One region of the Neobacillus sp. FW104-15D2 genome, then DNA from elsewhere that is predicted to be linked to it. Evidence: predicted binding sites of a transcription regulator. Region 1 holds the regulator's gene; the other holds the start of a gene.
What was found. The regulator LexA, encoded in region 1, represses DNA repair genes until DNA is damaged. The targets are predictions, from matches to a motif close to CGAACATATGTTCG.
Positions count from the first base shown of each region.

Region 1 (10,625 bases):
CGTCTTCAATTTACTGACATCCTTGGAACCATCAAGAACGTGGAGATTCCGGTAAGTCAGCTTGAAAAGGCGCTTGATAATAAAATGATGTTTGACGGCTCTTCCATCGAAGGTTTTGTTCGTATCGAAGAATCTGATATGCTTTTATATCCAGATCTTGACACATTCGTAATCTTCCCTTGGACAGCTGAAAAAGGTAAAGTAGCACGTTTGATTTGTGATATCTATACTCCGGAAGGCCAGCCTTTTGAAGGAGATCCACGTAATAACCTGCGCCGAATCCTTGATGAAATGAAAGAACTTGGATTCACAAACTTTAACCTTGGACCTGAGCCAGAATTCTTCCTGTTTAAATTAGATCCTGCTGGGGAACCAACACTTGAATTAAACGATAAAGGCGGATACTTTGACCTTGCTCCAACAGATCTTGGTGAAAACTGCCGTCGTGACATCGTTCTTGAGCTTGAGGAAATGGGCTTTGAAATCGAAGCTTCCCACCACGAGGTAGCTCCTGGACAGCACGAAATCGACTTTAAATACGCAGATGCTTTAACAGCATGTGACCAAATCCAAACTTTCAAGCTTGTTGTAAAAACAATCGCTCGTAAGCACGGATTGCACGCAACATTCATGCCAAAACCATTGTTTGGCGTAAACGGTTCTGGTATGCACTGTAACCTTTCATTATTTACAAGCGGCAAAAATGCATTCTATGACACTTCTTCCGAACTAGAATTAAGTGAAAATGCGCGTCAATTCATCGCTGGTATCCTTAAGCACGCTCCAAGCTTTACAGCTGTCACAAACCCAACTGTAAACTCTTATAAGCGTCTCGTTCCTGGATACGAAGCTCCATGTTATGTTGCCTGGTCTGCAAGAAACCGTTCACCACTTATCCGTATTCCTGCATCACGCGGCCTAAGCACACGTGTAGAAGTGCGCAGCGTTGACCCTGCAGCGAATCCATATTTGGCGATGGCAGTTCTATTAAAAGCTGGACTTGACGGCATCAAAAACAAACTTACTCCTCCGGCTCCAGTAGACCGCAACATCTATGTAATGAACAAAGAAGAGCGCGTTGAAGAAGGTATCGTCGATCTTCCTGCCACTCTTGCACAAGCTCTTGACGAGCTGAAGAAAAACGAAGTTATTGTTTCAGCACTTGGCGGACACATTTTCGAACACTTCGTGGAAGCGAAAGAGATCGAATGGGATATGTTCCGCACTCAAGTTCACCCATGGGAACGCGAGCAATACATGAGCATGTACTAAGATATTTTCAGAACCCTCCGCACTTTGGTGCTGGGGGTTTTTTTATTTTTAAAAAAGAGGTTGAGAGCCGGTGGATAGGGGTAAATTTTAGACAAGCAGTTTACTAATTTAAAATTAACCGCTAATGCTGATAGATAGAAGGGGAAAGCGATGAAGAACCAGACGATGATGCAGTTTTTTGAATGGCACGTAGAGGCAGACGGAAACCATTGGAACAGGCTCAAAGAAGCAGCCGCAGAATTAAAAATGAGAGGAATTGACTCCATTTGGATTCCACCTGCAACAAAAGGCCAGTCAGCAGAAGATACTGGTTACGGTGTTTATGACCTATATGATCTTGGCGAATTTGATCAAAAAGGAACAGTAAGAACCAAGTATGGAACAAAAGAAGAGCTTTTGGCCGCTATTGATGAATGCCATATGAATAATATAAAGGTTTGCATGGATATTGTGATGAACCACAAAGCGGCAGCGGATGACACGGAGTTATTTAAGGTTATCGAAGTGGACCCTAATGACCGAACAAAGGAAATCTCAGCACCCTTTGACATCGAAGGATGGACAAAATTCGATTTCCCGGGCAGAGGTGATAAATACTCAACCTTTAAATGGAACTTTGAGCATTTTAATGGAACAGATTATGATAATAAAACAGAAAGAGTCGGTGTTTACCGGATTTGCGGTGACGATAAAAATTGGAATGAAAATGTCGACAGTGAATTTGGCAACTATGATTACTTGATGTTTGCCAATATAGACTACAATCGGGAAGATGTCAGGGAAGAAATGACCAGATGGGGCAAATGGCTCTATGATTCAACTCATTGTGACGGGTACCGCCTCGATGCTATTAAACACATAAACCATGATTTTATTAGACAATTTGTTATAGAAATGATGCTTCATTGTGGAAAAGATTTCTACGTTGTAGGAGAGTTCTGGAATTCTGAGTTGGAGGCATGCCGCAACTTCCTGGATAATATTGAATTTAAAATCGATTTATTTGATGTTTCCCTGCATTACAAGCTGCACGAAGCATCTATAAAGGGTCGTGAGTTTGATTTATCAACGCTTTTTGATGACACTCTTGTAAAATCACATCCTCTTAATGCAGTGACCTTTGTGGATAATCATGATTCACAGCCGTATGAAGCCCTTCAATCCTGGGTTGAACCCTGGTTTAAACCAAGTGCCTATGCGCTCATTCTTCTGCGCCAGGAAGGCTTACCTTGCGTCTTTTATGGAGATTATTACGGAATCAAAGGGCCTGAACCTCGCGATGGAATGAAGGATATCATCGATAGGCTTCTCTATGTAAGACAGTTTAAAGCCTACGGAGAACAGGTCGATTACTTTGATCATCCAAATACCATTGGATGGGTTCGGAAAGGAATCCCTGCCGTACAGAACTCAGGTTGTGCGGTTGTAGTATCAAATGGTGATGATGGTGAAAAAACGATGAATGTTGGCGAGGAACGAGCTGGCGAAGTGTGGGTTGATATCACCCATTCACGGGAGGAGAAAATTACAATCGGGGAGGATGGCAGTGCCACATTCCCGGTAAATGGCGGCTGCTTGTCCGTATGGGCTGTTTGTGAGGAGGAATAAAAGTTTGGAGAGGCGTTCCTTTTGGGACGCCTTTTTGGCATATGTTTAGGGGTATTTGGTAGTTGGCGATACGCCCTTATAATGTTTTTGATGAAAAATACAAACCTTTTTTATTGAAAAAGAGTTTTTTAGGTTAATATTCAATACATTTATGGAGAATACGGATGTTTTCGATGGTTATACCCTCTCGGTGAAGAAAGAATACCCCACTTTATCGAAGAAATGCACGGGTTTATCAAAGAAATGCACGAGTTTCTCGAAGAAATGCAAGATTTTTCAGAGGAAATGCACGAATTTATTAAGGAAATGCACGGATTCTCTATTAAATGCCCGGCTTCGTTTAAGAATGCCTTTCTTTATTCGGTTATGCCCGAATAAAGAAAGATATGAACATCCTGTATTTTATGGGCCACTCCGGCTAATATGAACTTCCGGGTTTTATTCAGAATATAGGTAAAGGGGAGAAATCTAGAGGAACAAGTTATTGGGCTGGGGAGGGAAATGGAAGGTGGTATATGTATTTCCCTATTACTTTAAAAAGAAGCAGCCGATACTACCGGGATGTTTCTCGATCCAGTCAGCAATTGATACTGAAAAATAAAATAATCCAGCTCCTGGCTGGCTTCAATGGTTACTTCGTTAATTAAACCGAGCTGCTGACCTTTGTCGATTAAATCAATTCTCAAGTATTCGATATAAATCTTTAGTTCAAAAGGAGAAAATATCAGTAAGTTTTCCATCATCCAACCTCTTTTTACATAAATAGACATCCGCACAACTGATTTTACCAAGTTCCGCTCCATTTTGAAACCCTTTATTTTAAACAAAAAACGACATAATTCTTCATTCTTGCTCCCCCACGGGCCATATCTCCATCACGCACTCCCTGCGATAAAGTAAACATTGAACTTTTGTAACATAGCATGGATACGAGTCGCCGAGTAATTTGGTTTCCAATTTAGATAAAATCATTTAAGGAACTGGGGAATATTCCCTAGTTCTTTTTTTAGAAAAAGGGACAATTTCTATGTCAATAACATTATAATTACATTTGGATTAAATTTATATGTAAAAGGGATGGGTTGAGTTGGTCGATTTGAATAAAGGAAATACAGGCGGAAATAAAGTATTAGGTTTTGTAAAAAGAAGATGGAAGTATATTTTAACTGCCTTGATTGCTCTTATTATAGGTGCTAACACTGGTCCTTCTGGTGCTGATCTGGATAATGCCAATTCCAAAGTAAAGGCCGCTAATGCTAAGAATGCGGAATTGAAAGATGAAATTGGTTCAAATAAAGCTAAAATTAATAGACTTACAAAAGATAATAAAGAGCTTTCTAATAAGGTTAGTGAAGCGGCTCCCTTTTTTGCAATGAGTGAGCAAGAGCGTGAAAACAAGGAAAAAGAAGCGCAAATCAAAGCGGCTGAACTGAAAAAACAGGAAGAGGCAAAGAAAGAAGCAGCAGCAAAAGCGGAGGCAGCAAAGAAAGCAGCCGAAGAAAAAGCAGCCGCCGAAGCAGCAGCTCAAGCACTGGCAGCAAAAACTAAAACTTTCGGTGCTGGTAAATATGTCGTTGGCCGTGATATTGATGCGGGACTTTACGATTGTAAAGCTGTAAGCGGTCAAGGTAACTTCATTGTTGATGATGGAGGCAAAGTAAATGAAATGTTTGGTGTAGGCGATAGCAAATGGTATAATCCTGAGTTTAACAATTTGGAATTGGAAGATGGAGATACCATTGATATCAATAATGACCTGCATATTAAGTTTATTCCTAAAGAATAGTTGATAAAATTCGATTAGATAGCTGTTATCTGATGATAAAAAAATTAACATGATTTAATCGAACCAGGGGTTATCCTATGTTCGATTACTTCGTATAACCAAACAGAAAAGGATGTCCTTGATGCGGGCATCCTTTTCAATTTTTCTTTTAAACTATTTCAATTAATAAGGATGGTGATAACCGCCGCCATAATGGAACGGGCCATGGTGGTATCCTACAGGATAGTGATGTGGGTATGGGTAATAAGGTTGATGATGATGATGGTATCCATATCCGTGACCATATGGGGGATAACCGTGATGCCAGCTTCCATGTGGCTGATATCCGGGAAACATATACGGGGGCATTTCCTCACCTCTTTTATTTATGGGTTAGTTATACCTTATGAATAAAAGGTGAGCCGTGAGTTTGACCAATGCTAAATTGGGCGGTTAAGGGAAGTTATTGCGGTTTTCTCTCTATTTTCCGTGATGATTTGAGCCTAAAACATCAAATCTTCTAATGACAGCATCACCTCCATAACCCGCCAGGATTGAGAGGAAGGCCACCTGTACGGGTGAGGTTGGCTCCGCGTAGAGTATAACGAGGACTGAAGCGAGGGAACCCAAGGACATTTCCAGTAGAAAACCAGGGTACAAAAATTTCTTGGTGCGATAAGGCACTACAAGCTTTCCGTTCTTTCTCATATGACTGCAGATACCGACCATGCCACCTAATATGATGGAGAAAGCAATGTTGAAAAACATGAACTCCTCACACTCCCTTAAGCCTAAATATTTTTGTGACCTAAGGCTATTCGTGTTGTGTGTTCATTATATCGAAAAAGAAAACCCTATACATGAGTTAAAATACTGAATTTTCCAAAAAATTAAATAGTTCTAAATAACTGTATAAAAATACCAATCAGTTAAATTAGAATAATTTTAAACAAAAAAGGCGGGCATTTTGCACTGCCTCGCCTTAAATCGTTTAAAATCACGGTTTTTACTATAAAGTCTATCTTCCTAGTGAATATCTCTATAAACTCCAATAACCTTACCCAAAATTGAGGCATTTCTTACAATAATCGGATCCATAGATGAGTTTTCAGGCTGTAATCGGATATAGTCCTTTTCTTTGAAAAATCTCTTACAGGTTGCTTCATCTTCTTCGGTCATAGCGATTACGATATCACCGTTGTTAGCAGTGCTTTGCTGTTTAACAATAACGTAGTCGCCATCGAGAATACCGGCCTCTATCATACTATTACCCATAATCTCAAGCATGAAGACATGCTCATTCGCTGGAGCGATCCGCTCAGGAAGGGGAAAGTATTCTTCAATATTTTCAATAGCAGTGATCGGCTGACCAGCTGTTACCTTACCGACAACTGGGACATTAATTACGCTTGCCCTGGGTATATGCATACTTTCTTCAAGTTCCAATATTTCAATAGCTCTTGGTTTAGTAGGATCCCTGCGAATAAGCCCTTTGCTTTCCAGGCGGGCCAGGTGGCCGTGGACTGTAGAACTGGAAGCTAGTCCAACTGCTTCGCCTATTTCACGAACGGATGGCGGATAGCCCTTTTTCCTAACTTCCCCTTTGATAAAGTCAAGGATATCCTGCTGCCGCTTTGATAATTTTGCCATTTAGATTGCACCTCGTCTGGTTTATGTTGATTTTATTATAACATGTTCCCATTTTTGATACAAACATAAGTTCGAATATTTTTGTTGACGTGAAACAAACGTTCGGTTTATAATCAAATCAACAAATGCGAACATATATTCTAATAGAGGTGCTTGAGATGAAGAAAATGTGGAAAAAGTATTCCTATGCTATTATTCTTGTAGGTTTAAGCTGTCTATCTGCTTTGGTTCTATCATTTACATTGGATTCTCCAGACGAGAACAATTACATAAAAGTCACTGTTTCTCAAGGTGATTCAATCTGGAAGATTGCTGATCAATATAAAGAAGAAAACAATATGTCAAAGGATCGCTTTGTAAGCTGGATAAAGCTTCATAATGAAGTAAATGGGGACAAGCTGATTCCTGGCCAGGAGCTTGTTATTCCGGTAAAAGAAGAAATCTTATCTACTGGTGAGCTTGCCAGTGCAGCAGGGGAATAATCAATATAAAGAAAGCGGGCTGATTGCTTCATGAATGCCATTATATATTGCAGAGTCAGCACGGATAAGGAAACACAGGAAACCTCCTTAATCAGGCAGGAGGAAGAATTAACCCAACTGGCCAGCCAAAACCAATTTCAAATTGCAGAAATTATAAGGGAGCAGGCCAGCGGATATGACCTGGAGAGGGAAGGTATTCTTCAGCTGCTGGATGAAATAAGGAAACCCGATATTCATGCAGTATTAATACAGGATGAAACCAGGCTGGGGAGAGGTAATGCAAAAATTGCCCTCCTTCATTGCATTTTAAAAGAAGGCATCAAACTCTATAGCATCTATCATAACGGAGAGCTGCAATTATCCGAATCTGATTCGATGGTGTTAAAAATTGTTGGAATGGTGGAAGAATACCAGCGGAAGCTCCATAATATAAAAATCAAACGAGGAATGAAACGGGCAGTGAAAAATGGCTTCAAACCTCAGAGGAATTTAAAGAACCAAGGTGAGGGAGCCGGCAGGGATAAGATTGAAGTGCCCATAGACGAAATAGTGCGTTTGAAAAGAAATGGACTTACTTTTGCCGAGATTGCCGCCACGCTTAGGGGTTTTGGATACCAGGTTTCCAAAGCTACCGTACATAGAAGATATCAGCAGCATATGGAGGACCTAGATGCTGAGGACTGATATAAAACGTAAAGACCCCTTTGGCTTGCCAATGGGTCTTTTTTTTAGTAAAATCAGTTGTCATATTTAGAAAAATAATTTGATCTTGTTGATCTAATAATAGAAACCTCAAGAAAGAAGGGACAAGCATGCTTTCAAAAGAGAAAATGAAAAGAATAAATGAGTTAGCGAAAAAAGCGAAGGAAAGTTCACTTTCTGAAGCAGAGGCTAAGGAACAGTCCGCCCTTAGAAAAGAATATCTTCAGACCTTTCGCTCCTCCATGCTGGATACTTTAACGAATACAAAGATTATCGACCCGGAAGGCAATGATGTAACACCTGATAAACTCAAGCAGCGTAAAAGGAATCAAAAACTTCATTAATGAAGAGGAGTGCAGAAATGTACTCCTTTTTTATTTTCATAATCTTGTTCTGTTTGTGTCATGATAAAGAGGGAATATGCATTATTGACTAGAAATTTACAGATTTTAACTTCAAATTCAAGCAGGACAGCCTTGGTTTAAAGTGACTGCGCTTACAACATTCACTTTTGTTGTATTAATCGCTTTAGACCTATAATATAAGGATGTAACCAATATCCAAGGGTTAAAGAAAGGATGTAATTTATGTTTGAAACTATTGATGAGTTATCAGTAACGTCTATTCGAACACTTTCAATTGACGCTATCGAAAAAGCAAACTCAGGACACCCAGGCTTGCCAATGGGAGCTGCTCCTATGGCATACACACTGTGGACTCGTTTTATGAACCACAATCCAAATAATCCACAATGGTTTAATCGTGACCGCTTTGTTTTATCAGCAGGACATGGTTCCATGCTTTTATACAGCTTGCTCCATTTATCAGGTTATAACCTGCCAATGGAAGACATTAAACAATTCCGCCAATGGGGAAGCAAAACTCCAGGGCACCCAGAATACCATCACACTGAAGGTGTAGAAGCTACCACTGGTCCTCTTGGACAAGGTATTGCTATGGCTGTTGGTATGGCAATGGCAGAACGCCATCTGGCAAGTGTTTATAACAAAGAAAACTATGAACTTGTAAATCATTTTACATATGCACTTTGTGGGGACGGAGACCTTATGGAAGGCGTTTCAGCAGAAGCTGCTTCTCTTGCAGGCCACTTAAAGCTTGGCCGTCTGGTTGTGCTTTATGATTCAAATGATATCTCCCTAGATGGAGAATTATCACAAGCTTTCTCTGAAAGTGTAAAAGATCGTTTCCTTGCTTACGGATGGCAATATGTTCGTGTAGAAGACGGAAATAATTTGGACGAAGTTGCAAAAGCAATTGAAGAAGCAAAAGGTGATCTTGATCGTCCAACTATTATTGAGGTTAAAACCGTCATTGGTTACGGTTCACCAAACAGAGCTGGTACTTCAGGTGTTCACGGCGCGCCACTTGGTGAAGATGAACTGAAGCTTACTAAGGAAGCTTATAAGTGGACTTTCGAACAGGATTTCCATGTTCCTGATGAAGTTTATTCCCACTTCAAAAAAATGATTGTTGAAAATGGCGAGAAGAAAGAAAAAGAATGGAATGATTCTTTCGCTCAATATAAAAACGCATTCCCTGAGCTCGGCAGCCAGCTTGAAAAAGCAATGGCAAATGAACTTCCTCAGGGATGGGACAAGGATATTCCTGTATACGAAGAAGGAAAGGCCGTTGCAAGCCGTCAATCTTCACATGAAGTTTTAAATGGCATTGCAAAAAATCTTCCAACCTTTATTGGTGGTTCTGCAGACCTTGCAGGTTCCAATAAAACCATGATTAAAGGATCTTCCGATTTCTTGCCAGGATCATTCGAAGGCAAAAACATCTGGTTTGGTGTGCGTGAATTCGCCATGGGCGCAGCCCTCAATGGTATGGCGCTACACGGCGGAATCAAGGTATTCGGCGGTACATTCTTTGTATTCTCTGACTACCTGCGTCCGGCAATCCGCCTTGCTGCATTAATGGGACTTCCAGTAACATACGTGTTCACACACGACAGTATTGCTGTTGGTGAAGACGGCCCAACACATGAACCAGTTGAACAACTGGCTGCTTTAAGAGCTATGCCAAATCTTTCAATCATTCGTCCTGCAGATGGAAATGAAACAGCTGCTGCTTGGAAGCTTTCTATTGAGTCTGAAAACAAGCCAACTGCGCTTGTATTAACTCGTCAAAACCTTCCAACGATCAAGGATACTGACAAGAATGCTTATGAAGGAGTTTCCAAAGGAGCTTATGTAATCTCACCTGCTTCTAAAGAAACGGCAGATGCGTTATTGCTTGCTACTGGATCTGAAGTTGGTCTTGCAGTAGAAGCTCAAGCAGTACTTTCAAAAGAAGGTATTGATGTAGCAGTTGTCAGCATGCCTTCATGGGATCGCTTTGAAGCTCAGTCCAAGGAATATAAAGAATCTGTTATTCCTAAAACAGTGAAGAAACGCCTTGGAATCGAAATGGGTTCTTCATTTGGCTGGCACAAGTACACAGGCGACGAAGGCGAAGTATTGGGTATCGATACCTTCGGTGCTTCTGCTCCTGGTGAAAAAGTAATGGCAGAATACGGATTTACAACTGAAAATGTAGTAGCACGTGTAAAAGCTTTACTAAATAAATAATACTTTTAAGCTGTTTCAGAGACTGCCGATATGGTGGTTTTTGAAACAGCTTTTTTTGTTTTGTGTTCTTAGAAAAGATAGTAACGTGCGGAAATATCTCTGCTATGCGCCAAATTCAATAGTTAACGCGCGGAAATGTCTCTGCTATGCGCCAAATTCAAGGTTTAACGCGTGGAAGTTTATCTCTCATGCGCCAAAACATTTAAGTTGGAAAATTTTGAGGGACACTCCAGCGGAAGAACGAACTGCCAAGCTTGACAATTCGTCCGCGAAAAGGGAGCGGTTCTTTTTGTAAAATACAGTTGACTATTTGAGGAGACCTCTGCCATCTCACGTGACAAGTTTTGGAAATGTCCGCTATAATAAAATAAATAGTTGAAAATTATGAATTCGACATATTTTTCGCCGCCTTAAGACAAAATTTTTACTAGTTTTTTTTTATAATGAAGAAAATAGAGTTGCCTGGCGAAGGAGAGATTGTGGTGAGAAAGTATCGGCTATATTTAATAGAAGATGAATTTGCTGCACATTACTTCGGAAGAGAGCGCATGT
Region 1 is NZ_JBYTCJ010000001.1:324,802-335,426, forward strand. Features, by position in the region: gene glnA (type I glutamate--ammonia ligase) at 1-1,272, shown strand, start outside; gene AC3WR0_RS01605 (alpha-amylase) at 1,423-2,880, shown strand; gene AC3WR0_RS01610 (aspartyl-phosphate phosphatase Spo0E family protein) at 3,414-3,683, opposite strand; gene AC3WR0_RS01615 (hypothetical protein) at 3,968-4,666, shown strand; gene AC3WR0_RS01620 (hypothetical protein) at 4,829-5,014, opposite strand; gene AC3WR0_RS01625 (DUF4257 domain-containing protein) at 5,126-5,413, opposite strand; gene lexA (transcriptional repressor LexA) at 5,672-6,295, opposite strand; gene yneA (cell division suppressor protein YneA) at 6,454-6,777, shown strand; gene AC3WR0_RS01640 (YneB family resolvase-like protein) at 6,808-7,461, shown strand; gene AC3WR0_RS01645 (DUF896 domain-containing protein) at 7,590-7,823, shown strand; gene tkt (transketolase) at 8,067-10,073, shown strand; gene sirA (sporulation inhibitor of replication protein SirA) at 10,556-10,625, shown strand, end outside.

Region 2 (10,625 bases), on a different contig from region 1:
CCCTACATCATAAATAGTTTGCAGCTTTCGGGCAATTTTAGGGATATTCTCGAAGAACTCGAGTGCATTCTCAACAGTCATATCCAAGATATCCGAAATGTTTTTGCCCTTGTATTTTACTTCAAGCGTTTCCCTGTTGTATCGTTTCCCGTGGCAAATCTCACATGGAACATATACATCGGGCAGGAAGTGCATTTCAATTTTTATAATCCCATCACCACGGCAGGCTTCACATCGGCCACCCTTTACGTTAAAGCTAAAGCGGCCCTTCTTATAGCCGCGCACCTTCGCTTCATTCGTAGAAGCAAAAACATCGCGGATATCGTCAAATACACCTGTATAAGTGGCTGGATTGGAACGCGGTGTCCGGCCGATAGGAGACTGGTCGATATCGATTACCTTTTCAAGGTGCTCGATTCCTTTAACTTCCTTGTGCTCACCAGGCCTTGTTTTTGCGTTATGAAGTTTCTGAGCAAGTGACTTATGAAGTATTTCATTAATCAGCGTACTTTTACCAGAACCGGAAACTCCCGTAACGGAAATAAACATTCCAAGCGGAATTTTCACATTCACATTGCGGAGGTTATTTTCCGATGCTCCTTTAATCTCAATATAGCGGCCATCCGCCTTGCGTCGTTCAATTGGCAGGGGAATGAATTTTTTACCGGCAAGATATTGCCCTGTCAGAGAGTTCGGATCTTCCATTACCTCTTTCGGCGTTCCTGCAGAGACAATTTCACCACCATGCACACCGGCGCCAGGTCCGACATCAATCAGGTAATCAGCAGCAAGCATCGTATCTTCATCGTGCTCAACCACAATCAATGTATTTCCGATATCACGCATATTTTTCAACGTGCCAATCAGCCGGTCATTATCCCGCTGATGCAGACCGATTGAAGGCTCATCCAAAATATACAATACACCCGTCAGCCTTGAACCAATCTGGGTGGCTAGCCTGATCCGCTGTGCCTCTCCTCCCGAAAGTGTCCCGGCAGCGCGGCTCAAAGTCAGGTAATCCAGACCAACATTTATCAAAAATCCAAGGCGCTCCTTGATTTCTCTAAAAATCAGGGTGGCAATCTTCATTTCTTTTTCGGTCAGCTCGAGCCCATCAAAAAAGTCATTTGCATCCTCAATCGATAGGGAGGTTACCTGAGAAATATGAGTTCCAGAGATTAGAACGGCAAGGCTTTCTTTTTTCAAACGGTAGCCTTTACAGGTTGGACATGGCTGCTGAGCCATATATTTTTCCATCTGCTCACGAATCCAGTCAGAGCCTGTCTCTTTAAAACGGCGCTCCACATTGCTGAGAACTCCTTCAAATACGATATAGCCATCCTTTACCTGGCCAAAATCATTTTGATAGCGGAAGTGAATCCTTCTGCCTTCAGAGCCATAAAGAATTTTATCCAGCTGGTTTTTCGGAAGATTTTTGACAGGAACATCCATGTCAATTCCGTATTCCTTACATACTGCCTTCAGCAGCTGCGGGTAATACTGTGAGCTTGTCGGTTCCCATGGAGCAATTGCATGCTGATTCAGCGTTAGCTCCTTATTTGGGATAACAAGGTCTGGATCGACTTCAAGCTTTGAACCAAGACCATCACATTCCGGGCAGGCTCCATACGGGCTGTTGAAGGAGAACATCCGCGGCTCAAGCTCTCCTATTGAAAAGCCGCAGATTGGACATGCATGGTTTTCACTGAATAAAAGCTCTTCCTCACCCATCACATCCACTATTACATTACCTTCGCCAAGGCCTAGGGCGCTTTCAAGTGAGTCTGCAAGCCTGGATGCAACACCCTCCTTCACCACAATACGGTCAACGACCACTTCGATAGAGTGCTTCTTATTTTTTTCAAGCTCAATGTCGTCACTAAGGTCTAACATTTCTCCATCAACCCGTACACGTACATATCCTTGCTTTTTAATCTCATCAAAGACTTTTACATGCGTACCCTTTCTTCCCGAAACAACCGGTGCAAGAATCTGCATTTTTGTCCGTTCAGGGTATTCCATGATCCGGTCCACCATCTGTTCAATCGTTTGTGAAGATATTTCAATGCCATGGTTCGGACACGTCGGTCTTCCAACTCTGGCAAATAGCAATCTTAAATAGTCATAAACTTCTGTTACCGTCCCAACCGTTGAGCGCGGGTTGCGGCTTGTTGTTTTCTGGTCTATTGAAATCGCAGGTGACAGCCCTTCAATTGCATCGACATCCGGTTTGTCCATTTGTCCAAGGAATTGCCGGGCATAAGCAGACAGCGATTCAACGTAGCGGCGCTGCCCTTCTGCATAAATAGTATCAAAGGCTAGCGAGGACTTTCCGGAACCGGAAAGTCCTGTCAGCACAACAAGCTTATCTCTCGGAATTGTGACATCAATATTTTTTAAATTGTGAGCTCTGGCACCTTTGACAATCAGTTTATCCATCGCCATGTTTACGTCATCCTTCCGCTTTCAGCTCAAATAACAAGTCACGAAGTTCAGCAGCTTTTTCAAAATCAAGCGCTTTGGCCGCGTCCTTCATTTCTTTTTCCATATTCATAATCATGCGTTCTTTTTCTTTCTTTGACATCTTGCCAAACTTGGCAGATGGTTTGTACTCTTCCTGCTCCTCGGCCGCGTGGGTCGCACGAATCGAATCCCGTATACCCTTTTGAATGGTCGTAGGAGTAATGCCATGCTTCTCATTGTATTCTTCCTGTATCACACGGCGCCTTTTTGTTTCACTTATAGCCAATTCCATCGAATTGGTCATGCGGTCTGCATACATGATTACGTGACCGTTAGAATTCCGCGCGGCACGTCCGATGGTCTGAATCAGTGACCGTTCGGAACGGAGGAATCCTTCTTTATCGGCATCTAAAATTGTCACAAGTGATACTTCCGGTATGTCGAGGCCTTCCCTTAGGAGGTTGATTCCGACAAGAACGTCATATTTGCCGAGGCGGAGTTCACGAATAATTTCAATCCGCTCCAGCGTCTTAATCTCAGAGTGAAGATACTGTACTTTGATACCGATTTCCTTTAAATAATCTGTCAGGTCCTCGGACATTTTTTTCGTAAGGGTGGTCACAAGAACGCGTTCATTCTTTTTAACTCTATCTTGAATTTCACCAATTAAATCGTCAATCTGACCCTCAATCGGCCTGACCTCAATGTTTGGATCAAGCAGACCAGTCGGCCGGATAATCTGTTCTACCATCACTGGTGTATGCTCTATTTCATACGGGCCAGGCGTTGCTGAGACATAAACAATTTGATTGACATGCCCTTCAAATTCATTGAAGGTCAGCGGACGGTTATCCATGGCCGATGGCAGGCGGAAACCGTGGTCCACAAGCACCTGCTTACGGGCCTGGTCACCATTAAACATTCCCCGAATTTGCGGAATGCTAACATGGGACTCATCGACCACAATTAAAAAATCATCCGGGAAGTAATCAATAAGTGTGTAAGGTGTAGATCCCGGGGGCCGGAGTGTCAGGTGGCGAGAGTAGTTTTCGATACCGGAACAGAAACCCATTTCTCTCATCATTTCGAGATCATAGCGGGTCCTTTGTTCAATCCTTTGTGCTTCAAGAAGCTTTTCTTCTGAACGAAGAACCTCAAGACGTTCCTCTAATTCTTTTTCGATATTCTGGATAGCAATCTGCATTTTCTCTTCGCGTGTAACGAAGTGGGAGGCCGGGAAGATGGCTACGTGATCCCGTTCACCAATAATTTCACCGGTTAAGGCATCCACTTCACGAATACGATCGATTTCATCACCGAAAAATTCTACACGCATACAGTGCTCATCACGTGATACCGGGAAAATTTCGACTACATCTCCCCGCACCCGGAATGTTCCACGCTTAAAATCTATATCATTCCGTTCATATTGAATATCAACTAAACGATGCAGCAGCTGATTGCGCTCAATTTCCATACCGGTACGAAGCGATACGACCATATCACGGTATTCTTCGGGAGATCCCAAACCATATATACAACTCACACTCGCGATGATTATGACATCCTTCCGTTCAAACAGCGAAGATGTGGCTGAGTGGCGGAGTTTATCGATTTCATCATTAATGCTCGCATCTTTTTCAATAAATGTATCAGTCGAAGGCACATAGGCCTCTGGCTGGTAATAATCATAATAACTGACAAAGTATTCAACCGCGTTGTTCGGGAAAAACTCTTTGAATTCGCTATAAAGCTGGCCTGCCAGCGTTTTGTTGTGCGCGATTACCAGGGTAGGCTTATTGATTTCTTTAATAACATTGGAAATCGTAAACGTCTTCCCTGTACCTGTAGCACCAAGCAAGGTCTGGTGCTTCTTATTTTCGCGAATTCCCTGTACCAGCTGCTTGATTGCTGCCGGCTGGTCCCCTTGTGGCGAATACTTCGAAACTAATTCAAATTGGTCCTTCACAAAACATCCTCCTGTTACTGGATTTCATTTAGAGCATGGTTCATTAAACCTGTTTTCGGACCCTCTGTGCTGCCATGCTATATTAAAAAGATGCGCGCCTGCCTAGCGACGCAAATCTTACCTTATAAGTCAAAAAGTTCATATCACCATTCTACCACAAACTCCCTATTACAAACCAACAATATGCGAACTTACATTCGCAAAAACCTTTTTTCAGTTATTTTAAGGGGCTTTTCCACAACTATCCGGATTTATTGTTGCTTTTTACTGCTTTTATGAGGCTCTTTATCGGAAAAAAATATAGCCTGCCGGTTTTGAACCAGCAGGCTATCTTCAGGAGCGGCTTTCGCTTTTTCTGGGCTTCATTTTAGAAGCCAGCCAAAAGCCTGCCGTTAAGGAAAAGGCATCAATAATGATTAGTGTCATGGTGTTTGTGTACCCTTTATAAACAGATGTGGCAATTAATGCAACGGTTAAAATAAGTGCAATTACTCGGTTATAGCACACGCGGGTAAACAGCAGGACAAGCAGGCCAGGCAGCAGGAGTGCCGCCAAATATTTGATAAACAAGTGAAAACACCTCATTATTTTCAGGTCTGTTAACTCATTCTAAAAACTTATCCTATAATTTGCAACTGTCAAATTATAAATATTATAGATTTTAATTTTAAATGGAACTCCTAAACACTTCTAGTCTTTACCATGTTTAGGAAATCTTTAAAAGTGTATAGAAAAGTAAGGAAACTCCCCTTATGATCAGAAATCCGAAAAATGGCTGACGAATATACCTCTTAAGTTATAATACTCCAATCTTACTAGATGGCGGTGATTTAAAATGAAAAACCAAGGCTATTCAAAGGAAGAAGTACTTCGAAATCTTGAAGAGGATATTGCTAAATGTAAAAAGCAGATAGAAGAAACTGTCCACGATGCAAGATTAGACGACATTTCAAAGAGTTTGTCCCAGAATCTTACCTCTCTAGAAATAGTGGCAAATTCCAAGCAGGTTAACTATCCAGTCATTGATTCTGAAGCACTCCATAACTATCTAATAGATTATGACCTAAAAAAGCCTATTAGCGACGGAAATTACTATAATGTCGTAAGCTTTGACGAGTAATAAACCAAAAGCCCCTGTTTTTAACAATTTGGGGCTTTTTCTTATTAGATTTGAGATTGTGCTCTGTCGCTTTTTTAGACAATATGCACATATGAGCATATACTAATAAAGAGAGTTTTTAAAGGGGGTTCAAAGGATGGATGGGGATGAAAAAGGCTTTGAAAAATCTAAAATAAAATCATTAAACGAGGAGACTCTTTTTATGGTTTCCCAAACCTTTAAGGCATTAGCAGACAGTACAAGAATTAAAATCCTCTACTTATTATCCCAAAAGGAATGCTCGGTAAATGAGATTGCAGAGGAATTGGGACTGCATCAATCAACTGCTTCCCATCAATTAAGCTTTTTAAAAAATCTTCGGCTTGTGAAGTTTAAGCGGGAAGGAAATACTGTTTATTATTCACATGACGACCAGCATATCCTGGATCTTCTGCAGCAAGCCATCGACCATGCATGTCATAATTAGTTTTTTAGGAGTGATTTTTCATGTCACATAATCATAATCATGGGGGGCATGGACATAACCATGAACCGGCAAATTACGGATTAGCATTCGGGGTGGGGATCATCCTGAATACCATTTTCATTATTATAGAAGCTGTTTATGGAGTTATTGGTGACTCCTTGGCACTGCTTGCGGATGCTGGACATAATTTGAGTGATGTCCTCGGTCTGATAATTGCCTGGATTGCCGTTTGGCTTGGCAAAAAAGGACCTTCCGAAAAAAGGACCTATGGATTTAAAAGAAGTTCCATTTTAGCGGCTTTATTCAATGCGGTTTTCCTCTTAGTCGCTTTAGGGGCCATTGCATGGGAAGCCATACAGCGTTTCTCCTCTCCTCAGCCGGTTGAAGGGAAAACTGTCATCATTGTCGCCATAATCGGGATAATAATTAACACTATTACTGCATTGCTCTTTATGTCAGGACGGAAGAACGATTTAAATATCAGAGGTGCATTTATGCATATGGCTGCAGATGCCCTTGTATCCCTCGGTGTTGTCGTGGCAGGTTTTATCATGCTTTGGACAGGTTGGGAATGGCTCGATCCCACAGTCAGTCTGGCGATTGCCATTGTCATTTTCTTTGGAACGTGGGGCCTTTTAAAAGAATCCCTTAATCTTTCCCTGGACGCTGTTCCTGAAGGATTGAACATTAAGGCGATTAAAAGTTACCTTTGTGAAATACCGACTGTTCTGGAAGTTCACGATTTGCATGTTTGGGGAATGAGTACTACGGAGGCGATCATGACAGCACATATCGTTCGTTCCACTATAGAGGATAACGATGAATTGCTGAAAAGGATAACCAAAGAGCTCCATGATCAATTTGGTATTGAACATACTACCATTCAAATTGAAAAAGGAACATTCAACTGTTCCCAGCAGCCCGATACTACCATCTAAATCACAAAAACAGCAATCCACAACCAGGATTGCTGTTTTTTCTTCATGTTAACTACGATACATTCTCCGAAACAGTTTTGGCCCTCCAGACGGGTAGTTTATCTTCACTTTCCTATAGAGAGCCTCTATTAACATTAATATGGTTATCCATACATTATTCCCTTACTTTTAAAAGGCGCAAACCGTTTAAAGTGACAAGGAGAGTGGTCCCCATGTCTGCAAAGATGGCAATCCATAAAGTAAGCCAGCCTGGAATCACGAGCAGGAGGGCAATCACTTTGATAACCAGAGAAAAGGTTATATTTTGCTTTATGATGGTTAGGGTTTTTCTGCTTAATTTGATTGTAAAAGGCAGCTTCCGAAGATCATCGTTCATCAGTACAATATCAGCCGTTTCAAGTGCGGTATCCGACCCGGCGCCGCCCATAGCAATCCCTACCGCTGCAGTGGCTAGTGCCGGAGCATCATTGACTCCGTCTCCTACCATGGCCACACTGCCATAATCCCTTTGCAGTTCTTTGATAAAATGAAGCTTATCCTGCGGCAGAAGTTCAGCTTTTACATCGGTCATACCGACTGTTTTCCCAATTGCCTCCGCAGCCGCATGATTGTCTCCAGTAAGCAGAATGGTTTTTTCGATTCCCTGATTGTAAAGCCGTGAAACAACCTCTTTGCTCGTGCCGCGAACTTCATCTGCAACCCCTGCAATGGCAAGAACCTCTTCGCGGTCGGCTATCGCCATCACGGTTTTTCCTTCCTTTTGGAGGCGCAGGAATTCGTCCCGAATGATAGGAAGAATAATCTCTGCAGCTTCCTTTTTTATCATTTTTAAATTACCTACAAAATAATGCGTGCCATCTACTTTACCGGCAATCCCCATTCCTACAGTTGAAGTAAACTCTTCAACTTGCAGATCAGGAGCTTTTTCCGCAAATTTAATGATGGCAGAGGCAAGCGGATGCTTGGCACGGCTCTCCAGCGCTGCCATAACAGCCAGGATATGATCGCGGTTTTTTCTTTTTCCAAAAACAATAAAATCTGTTACTACTGGGATGCCATTTGTCAGAGTGCCAGTTTTATCAAAGGCGATGGCTTTTAAGGCTCCGGCTTCCTCCAGATAGTTTCCGCCTTTAATCAGCACACCGTTTCTGGCAGCATTGCCGATAGCGGTGACAATCGAAACCGGGGTGGAAACCACCAGAGCGCAAGGACAGCCGACGACGAGAACGGCAAGACCCTGATAAATCCACGTGCTCCAATCCCCATGAAATAGCAGTGGAGGAATGAGAGCGACTAGTGCTGCAATGATCATGATAGCGGGTGTATAGTATTGAGCAAACCGATCGACAAAGCGCTGGGAAGGAGCCTTTTCACCTTGGGCTTCTTCGACAAGGTGAATGATTTTTGCAATCGTTGTGTCTTCCGCAATTTTGGTCACTTTGATTTTTAGCAGTCCTTCTCCGTTAAGGGTTCCGGCAAAAACTTCATCGCCCTCCGATTTCGCCGCTGGTACAGATTCCCCTGTAATCGCGGCCTGATTGACAGCTGATGTTCCTTCCATTACAAATCCATCCATAGCGATCAGTTGGCCGGGTTTTACCAGCATGGTATCTCCAATTTCAATATCATCGGTTTGATGAATAACTTCTTTGCCGTTCTTTATGATGATTGCTTCCTTAGGGGCCATTTCCATTAAAGAGCTTATAGAATGGCGCGCTTTATCCATGGAATACCGCTCGAGCGCTTCACTGATAGCAAAGAGAATGACCACGACAGCACCTTCGCTCCACTGGCCAATAAGCGCAGCCCCAATAATGGCAAGGGTCATGAGAGTCCGCATATCGAATTGCAGTTTAGCTAGATTTCTCAGCCCAGTTTTAAAAAGAGGATAGCCTCCAATTAAAATGCTTGCAGCAAATGAAAGGATTCCGAGAAGGCTCTTCTCACCCGCTAAATACCCGATAATAATCATTAAAAAAGAGATTTCGAGCAATAAATACTTTTTCCAAAAAGGGACTTTTACAGTCGGACGCTGTTCCCCTTTTTCCGGCTGGATGATGAGCTTTTCAAAAGCTCCTGCTTCCTCCAGCTGTTTGATTTCTGTATTTCCGTATACCGTGAGTTTGGCAGCTCCAAAATTTACTTTTGCATCCAAAACACCATCCAGGTGTTTCACGTTCTTCTCGAACGTTGCGGCACAGCCTGCTCAGGACAAGCCCTGAATGCGGTATACGTGTTTTTCTGCAGTTTGAGAGTCTGTTATTGACATGGAGGTCACCTCTTTTCAATCGGCTCAGGCCGGCCGCTTAATTCCTGTTGATGGGCAAATGCCAGGTGAATCAGCTGTTTAACATGAACGTCATCAAGCGAGTAAAAAACCAGCTTGCCTTCTTTTCGGAATTTCGCCAGTCCCAGGCTTTTTAAATGCCTGAGGTGATGCGATGCAGTTGCTGTTGTTGCACCCACAATACTGGCAACATCACATACGCAAAGCTCTTCTTCTATTGTGAGGGCGTAGGCTATTTTCATTCGGGTTTCATCAGATAAAGCTTTAAAAATTTTGGAAACGTTACTAATATCATCAGGCTGAAGCAGCTTTTGAATACGCTCAACCTTGTCAGTATAAACGCAAGTAACCTCGCAAACATCATGTTCCTTCATTTTTTCACCCACTTATTCAAATGTTCGTTTGAATTTATCATATTCAAACCATGGTTTGAATGTCAATCTTTAATGGCGAATGTTTAAAAAAATACGATGAGAGTAAATGTAGAGATAAGTATATTATGAAAGGAAGTTGTTTTGTGGAAGAAAACGGACGTCCCTATCCCTTGCCTGAAACCCCAAGGATTATGACGCAAACCTGGGAAAACTTATTATTTATCCATTGGCCCGTGCCGGCAGAAAGCTTAAGAAATCTTATTCCTGAAGAGCTGGAGCTGGAAACCTACGATGGCACCGCATGGATTGGAATTATCCCTTTTCAGGTCACTCACCAGCGCGTCCGGAGAGTACCTGAAATTCCGCTTTTTAACACGTATTTGGAGCTGAATGTACGGACGTATGTAACACATAAAGGGGTAAAAGGGGTATTCTTTTTTTCACTGGACGCCAGTCATCCCCTTGCAGTCCTGGGGGCAAGGATACTTTCCCTTCCTTATAAAAATGCTTCCATGGATTTTGAGAAAAAAGAGGAGATCATTCACTTTGAAAGCAAACGCGTTTTGAGCACTGATACTCCCGCCAAGTTTAAGGCGATCTACAGGCCAGTATCACCTCCTAAAGAGTCGGTGCCGGACAGTCTTGAACAATTTCTATATGAACGGTATGTCTTATTTACAAATGTCGCCGATGAAATAGTGCGAGGTGACATTCTGCACGATCCATGGGAGGTAAGCAAAGCCTCGCTCGAGATTCATGAGAATTCCATGTCTCCCGTTGAACTCTCGAATAGAGAGCCACTTGTCCATTTCAGTCTCTCGAAAACTGTTTTTTTCTGGCCTTTTCAAAAGGCGTAGAAAACGTATCCTGGTTAGAAAAAAAGGGTGCGAATGAAAGGGGATATATTCATTCACGTGAGAAAAAGCGGAAAGAAAGTAGGGACTACATGACCGAAATCCTCTCCCGAAAGTAGGAACTATGTGACCGAACTAAAAAAGAGCCTCAGTG
Region 2 is NZ_JBYTCJ010000004.1:157,333-167,957, reverse strand. Features, by position in the region: gene uvrA (excinuclease ABC subunit UvrA) at 1-2,445, opposite strand, end outside; gene uvrB (excinuclease ABC subunit UvrB) at 2,453-4,432, opposite strand; gene AC3WR0_RS05325 (DUF2198 family protein) at 4,766-5,002, opposite strand; gene AC3WR0_RS05320 (hypothetical protein) at 5,268-5,552, shown strand; gene AC3WR0_RS05315 (ArsR/SmtB family transcription factor) at 5,689-6,018, shown strand; gene AC3WR0_RS05310 (cation diffusion facilitator family transporter) at 6,039-6,956, shown strand; gene AC3WR0_RS05305 (heavy metal translocating P-type ATPase) at 7,111-9,225, opposite strand; gene AC3WR0_RS05300 (ArsR/SmtB family transcription factor) at 9,231-9,617, opposite strand; gene AC3WR0_RS05295 (YqjF family protein) at 9,761-10,474, shown strand.
Region 2: the regulator LexA is predicted to act here: its motif matches at 4,619-4,632, upstream of uvrB (excinuclease ABC subunit UvrB).